3 regions of the Paenibacillus nitricinens genome follow, and region 1 is predicted to be linked to each of the others. Evidence: predicted binding sites of a transcription regulator. Region 1 holds the regulator's gene; each other region holds the start of a gene.
The links. Region 1 encodes LexA, which represses DNA repair genes until DNA is damaged. Its sites were predicted from a motif close to CGAACATATGTTCG; they were not measured.
Positions count from the first base shown of each region.

Region 1 (2,272 bases):
CTCGAAAGTTATTGCGGATATTCCCCAAATAAATTTCCCGAAGCTTGGCGCGTTCCGCCGTTTCCTCTTGATTAAGGCCTACGCTCTTCTGTTTGCGTGCCAATTCGTTAATACGCGCGACCAACTCATCAATATTCAAAACTTTCCCTCCCCTTATAAATTAATTCTAACTCTGCCATGAGAAAAAGAGCTTGTCAAGGTTTACTCCCTGCAAGCTCTTCATGTCCTCTTAATATGTTCTTAGAATATTAATAAATAGGTAAAGAGAGAATATCTCCAGCATTAATCTGACTACCTTTTATGCCATTGGATTTTTTAATTCCTTCTATATATACAGCCGTCTTCATATCAGAAGGTTTATTCTCAAGAGCAATACTCCAAAGTGTATCTCCACGTTCAACCACTACGCGCTTCTCATCCTTCATTAAAGTAGTAGATCCTGCAAATACATTACCCACTACTGTAAGTCCTGATAGTACGAGCACAATGATCAATGTCAGCTTAATAACAAAATCTCTACGGAACAAACGCATCAAGCCTTCAAGCAAAAACTCTGTGATTTCTTTAATCTGAGCTGAATAACGGGTAATAGGATTATGTCCTAAAGATTCAACCACTGGGGCTTTATCGTAGATGCTACGGTATGTACTGTATTTTAACATGAATATCATCCTCCAAACACTTGTTCTCACTTCCAAAATCATAATAACACGAACATGTGTTTTGTTCAATACTATTTTAGAACAATTGTTCTCTTTTTTTCAGAGGTTAATATTTACCATATTATTCATCTAAGAACCCGCTCTTACCATTTAGATGAAGGAAATGTAATCAATACAAGACTACCATTTATTAACTCTATCGAATTAATATTTATAATAGTTAGAACTTATGTTTGTGCGAACGGTAGTTCTATGTTATAATTTTCCCAAACATTACTATATGGGGTTGATTCCAATGTCAAAGATTTCAAGTCGCCAGCTGGCGATCCTGGAATTTATACGTAGCGAAGTCCGCAGCAAGGGTTATCCTCCTTCCGTCCGGGAGATTGGAGAAGCTGTTGGTCTTGCTTCCAGCTCCACAGTTCACGGTCATTTGGATCGGCTAGAGAAGAAGGGACTTATCCGTCGAGATCCAACGAAGCCTCGTGCGATAGAATTGCTTGGCCAAGAGGATTCTGAGAATGTGCACCATTTCGCACAAACCGTCGCTCGAATTCCTGTCGTAGGTAAGGTTACCGCCGGGGTTCCTATCACTGCTACTGAGAATATTGAAGACTACTTTCCCCTTCCAACACACTATGTTGGAGATAACAAAGTATTTATGTTATCGGTTCAAGGTGACAGTATGGTCGAAGCTGGGATTATGAATGGCGACTATGTTATTGTTCGTCAACAACAAACGGCTGATAACGGAGATATCGTTGTAGCTATGACCGAAGAAGATGAAGCAACCGTTAAGACTTTTTATAAAGAACGTGATCATATACGTCTTCAGCCGGAGAATCCGGCGTACGAGCCTCTTCGCCTTAATCGCGTGACCATTCTCGGCAGAGTTATCGGATTATTTCGAGATATCCACTAAGTATGCACTCCTACCAAAAAGGCTGTTCCGCGAATGCGGAGCAGCCTTTTTTTCTATGCATTTAGCTTAACCACCATCCCGAACATATGTACCCGTAGGCTAAAATGACCATTTTTAAGAATAACCGTTTAGGCATCCTGCTCATATCTTAATTAGAAAGGAGTGTGCACAATGCCAAATTACCGGATTATAGTTGATCTGACGCAGCGTATGCTTTATCTTCTTGATAACGACATTGTGATCAGGGGCTTCCCAGTCGGAATCGGTAAAATGTTAACTCAATCACCACTCGGTGAATTCACAATCATTAATAAACAACCCGATCCAGGCGGTCCATTTGGGGTCTTTTGGATGGGACTATCTAAGCCTCACTATGGGATACATGGAAATAATGATCCCTCATCCATAGGGCACGAAGTATCCCATGGTTGTATTCGTATGTACAATGAGGATGTGTTAGCACTAGCTGCGATTGTTCCAATTGGAACACTAGTAACGATCAGAAATTAAATCTATCCATAGATAAACACGCCTCACTCCTTGCTTAACGGAGGGGGCGTGTTTGTATTTATGTATTTTTGATGACCTAATAGGAATTATGTGGTTATATGTCGAATAATGTTAACAGGATTTCAAATTGAAAGGAAGTGTTTCGTTTTGAACAACTCAAAAATTAGAACCCTCGTCG
Region 1 is NZ_CP183948.1:3,718,101-3,720,372, forward strand. It holds gene ACN6KS_RS16420 (DUF896 domain-containing protein) at 1-139, opposite strand, end outside; gene ACN6KS_RS16425 (LysM peptidoglycan-binding domain-containing protein) at 249-662, opposite strand; gene lexA (transcriptional repressor LexA) at 958-1,584, shown strand; gene ACN6KS_RS16435 (L,D-transpeptidase) at 1,756-2,094, shown strand; gene ACN6KS_RS16440 (hypothetical protein) at 2,242-2,272, shown strand, end outside.

Region 2 (2,272 bases), 1.5 Mb from region 1:
ATGGTGCAGCTCATTTACCTTCTGGTCCAGAAAAAAAGGGACTCCGTAATCCTGGAACAACGGTTTAATCAGCTGCTCGTAATCTCCAATATTACGCATCAATACGGCCATATCACCATATTTTGCACCTTCATCTCGCGCCAGTCTAATCATTTCACGCAGTGCTCCCTCAACCTCTGCTCTGTGTGAAACTGCTGCGCCTATAGATATCGCTTCATTTGCCAGTTCATCTGCACCCATCCAGACCTTTCGGCGGTCATATCCTCTTTCGAGATGAGCAAGAACAGGACTTTCTTCAAAACGCGGAAGAACCGCTGGCTCCAGCAGCTCGTCCCACACATCAATGCCCAGCTCTTCAGCTATTCCACGCAGTTTAATGTAAGTGACCGCAGTTGGGTGAAACAATTCAAGCTCATTTAATTGATCTCCATAGGGATACGAACGATCAAGAGTAAGGGACACGGTCAGCTTCGATGCTTGCTGCATTAATTCTCGAAGCACTACGAATTCCTGCGGGGTAAAGCCGTGGAACCCATCTACCCAAATCTGCGCCCCGCGAATGTAAGAGGAATCAGGAATATGCTCAGCTAGTTCCGCTAAACGATCCTCTTCATCGATATAGAGGCGTGACATCTCCTTCTCTAAATCACTGAATACCAGCTGTAAATCATCCAGCTTGCCTTCAAGAATTGGACTTCTTGCAATAGCGCCTCGCATTGCGGATAGCTGCTCCTCTAAATCAGAGGAAGCCAAACAGCAACGCTTCATCTCCGTATGCAGCTGATTGAGCCGTTCCACAAAACCCGGTCTGTCTGCAGAGGCACCGAACAACTTCAGTTCCTCTTTACGGCGACTGATGATTTTGTAAATCAACATCTTTTTACCTTCTTCACTGATCGGCAGACTAGCGCTACCTCCAGTTTCCTGTTTCACTCGATAGGCAAGCCGAGAAAAGCTCAGTGTCTGCGCCCGAATGCTTCCCTTCACATTCCCTACGGTCAGAAGCCCCCGTTCTGCTCCAAAGGAGCCTTGTTCCGGTACAAGAATAATGATTGGCGCACCAAGAGGCTCCTTCTCTAATGAAGTTGAGATAGACTCCCATATTTTCGTTGTCTTGCCACTGCCCGATCGGCCTAGTAAAAAGGTTACCGACATAAATGATAGACTCCTTCCGTAGCGGAGAAAATGTATAAGATACAAGGTGAAATACTCACCGTTTGATAATGTTCAAATGAAAAAGCTCAGTCGTTCCTCGTCCCCTCAGTATAGCATAACTGCACAAATCAGAACATGCGTTTGCTAGTATTTTCTAATGATTTACAATCATAATCTTGTAAATCCCGAATTCAGCTCTTTTGAGAACATAGCAAAAAACCCGTAAAAAGAGGCCTCGATCGAAGACTCCTTTTACGGATTAAAATCCATTACTTATATAAACAGCCAGCTTATTTCTTACTCCGCACTTCAAAAATCGCAAACTTCAGATAGTGTCCTTCGTTAACACCTAGAATCTGCGGATGGTCTTTGCCTGCGGCACGCCATTCCACAAGTCTCAGTACTTTACCAGCATCTTTAGCTGCGTCAGCAATCGTCTCAAGAAATAGATCCGGTTGCATATGGTATGAACAGCTTGCGGTAACCAAATATCCACCTTCGTTCACCAGCTTCATGCCATGCAGATTGATGTCCTTGTAACCACGGCAAGCGCCTGCTACTGCACTTTTAGTTTTCGCAAACGCTGGAGGGTCTAGGATAACTACATCCCAAGTTCTACCTCCACCTGCTGTCATAGGCTTGGAGGTGTCCGTTTTGGCGGCTTTGCCTCCGGATTTAGCATTTGTAGTCGTTACTGTTGATTCCGTTCCGCTGGCAACCGTCGCCCGCTCCGAACGTTCCTCCAGCCCCTTGACCTGATTGCGAAGGTAGGCAAAAGCATCGTCCACTACAAATTCCACTCGATCAGTAAAGCCATTTAGCTCCACATTAACCTTAGCACTCTCTATAGCATGAGCGGAAACGTCAAGGCAGGTTACTTTTTTCGCGCCATACTTGCAAGCATGCAGCGTGAAACTGCCTGTATGCGAAAAGCACTCCAGCACTGTAGCACCATCCCAATAAGGGAAGGTTACGTGTTTACCACTCTTATTTACCGGCAAAGTTTGTAACGAGCCATCTTCTGCTTCTATTTCTTGCAGTGTAATTCCGCTTCGTCCACCCCAGCCTTTCATGAGAGGCGCAATGGATGCTCTATTCTCACGCTGATCAAAGAAAT
Region 2 is NZ_CP183948.1:5,230,687-5,232,958, forward strand. It holds gene addB (helicase-exonuclease AddAB subunit AddB) at 1-1,155, opposite strand, end outside; gene ACN6KS_RS23395 (class I SAM-dependent rRNA methyltransferase) at 1,446-2,272, opposite strand, start outside.
Region 2: addB (helicase-exonuclease AddAB subunit AddB) is a predicted target of LexA. The motif match lies at 1,286-1,299, and genes of this name have one in related genera.

Region 3 (2,272 bases), 1.3 Mb from region 1:
CGCCGATAGTTAAACCCGCGTAGGTAAAGAATTGCCTGGGTATACTATACTTGCTGCCTTTTTATTATGAACTTACACAAATCAGCTTCAGTCGTCTTTGGGTTCTTGCAATAAAATGGAGAAGGTTCCCGTTTCATGATCCACTTCAATCGACTCGATCCCAACAAAATCCGGAATTTCGGGGTGCACTGCATCTACGTTATAATCTGGATGAGTCATCAATAATTCAATTACTTTAATGGCTTCCATATCGATCCCCCTTGCGAGAAATTCCACCATAATAATGGTCCTTCATTGCGACTCCCTTATTATCTCCGCAGTCATTATTGAATATGTGTTAATCGTTCTTCGTTTCTTCCCATCACGGCCAATAATTGCCCCTGAAAAACACGTCTTTGAATTTGATCAATCCGCTGTAAAGCCAGCTCGTTTGGTACTTGAAATTCTGCTGCAAGATAGCTGATTGCATCTTCCCGTTGCTCAGGCAACGTCATGCGGGAGATCATGGAGTAGGGCATAGCTGCATAAAGAATAAATCGCTCAGATTCATCCTCCTGTGCCCGCGTGAAATGTTCTGGCATCAATATTTGATCCGTACCATGGCGGAGCAGGTGACAGAGCTCATGGAGAAACTCTAGCCGCTGCAGACTGGCTGGAAGCCGGTTGTCAATAAACATGGTGTACATCCCCGCTGATGCTTCGATGCTCTTGCTTCTTACATCCAAATAATGAACCCAAATATTAAGCCGTTCTGCAATATAAGCAATCGAAATTTGCGAAGGCTGAGTAAGGTTCAGACGCTTGTATAAATCTTCCGTCCACTTCTCCAGCGCAGTCATTTGATAATAGGATTTCATGTTATTCACATCATTCACCTCATTCAGAATCGATTATAGGATCGTATGTTCGTATAATAAGACAAAAGAAAAGCCCAAGGGGCTATGTAGGGTAAAAATATAAGGACACATAAGAACGAGTGTTCTTGTGTGTCCTTAGCATAATGCAATTAAACACTAATATCAAGTGTTTTTCCTAAATTCGGAGCAACGCTTTTGCCCAGCATTTCCACCATCGTCTGACTCTGGGTTTCAGCCTGATTTTTGGCAATATTCATGACTTGTATTCCTACATTTTGAGCTAAGGATGCCTGGCTCATTGCTACTGATAACGCGGCTATATCCATATTGCACCTCCTTTGTGTATATCCTGTTTATCGACTGCACCTACCTAATTCATTAGGTGAATAGCATTTGTTTGCCAATTCGCCCAAACGGCTTATCTCCTTTTTACATATCTTGTGCTGTAGTCATTAATCATTAGGAGGAATTGAAAATGGGATTTGAACATGGTTGTGGATGTAACGTAGGTCCGGTAGTAAGCCCAGCAGCAGTAGGTCCGGTGTGTAGCCCTTGGACTTCAACAGGAGCTATTCTGGTACTCTTCATCTTGCTGGTTATCATCACTAAAGCTTGCTTATTCTAAGCTAGCTGATGCACATTGTAGCCCCATCCGGTATACCGGATGGGGCTACTTTTTTTGAAGCGCTGTTCTCGTTAGCTCATTATTTAAACATAAATTCTACGCGGGTTCCATCCGCATAATCTTCTAACTGATTGCCAACCCAGCTACCTGCGCCGCGGTTATCTTTTGGGGTTATGTATTCAATATCGGCCCCTTTTCCGCCTTCATTACACATGGCCATGGGCCATTCATCGCGGTCGTAGCCTTTTTTGGTGGGGATCCCTTTTAAGGATTCTTTGCGGTTGTCTTCAGCCTGCTCACGGTTAATCGTGCACGTCGCGGACTCCCCTTTGGCAATCGCGTCCTGAATGTGCTTAGCGGTTTCAGGATAACGATCTGATGGGAAGATCAGCTGAACAACTTCTGAATCGGATGTGGACGAGGGGGCTGCCGGATCTCCGTTCTGTTCATACCAATAACCGCCCAAAGCAAGTAACACAACAATGATGAGACTGGTGAGTAGTTTCTGTATTTTCAAATCTGCTCCTCCTTTTTTGGAACTTAAAATAGTATATCTTATATCATAATGCAGTGCGATTTAATATACTTAGGAAAAATAAGAGGAGGACGGTATTGGATATGGAGTATTTGATTACGATTGAAGATCAGACGCTTATAGCCTCTGCTGAAGATATTATAACTAGACGCTATGAATGGGAAAGGCACCATGTAGGGGCGGCGCTCCGTACTAAGGCGGGGGAAATCTTTACAGCGGTACATGTAGAAGCTAGCATGGGACGAATTACAGTCT
Region 3 is NZ_CP183948.1:5,041,441-5,043,712, reverse strand. It holds gene ACN6KS_RS22405 (hypothetical protein) at 88-249, opposite strand; gene ACN6KS_RS22400 (ImmA/IrrE family metallo-endopeptidase) at 324-857, opposite strand; gene ACN6KS_RS22395 (YjfB family protein) at 1,007-1,183, opposite strand; gene ACN6KS_RS22390 (hypothetical protein) at 1,333-1,482, shown strand; gene ACN6KS_RS22385 (NucA/NucB deoxyribonuclease domain-containing protein) at 1,562-1,993, opposite strand; gene ACN6KS_RS22380 (cytidine deaminase) at 2,101-2,272, shown strand, end outside.
Region 3: ACN6KS_RS22400 (ImmA/IrrE family metallo-endopeptidase) is a predicted target of LexA. The motif match lies at 896-909, and genes of this name have one in related genera.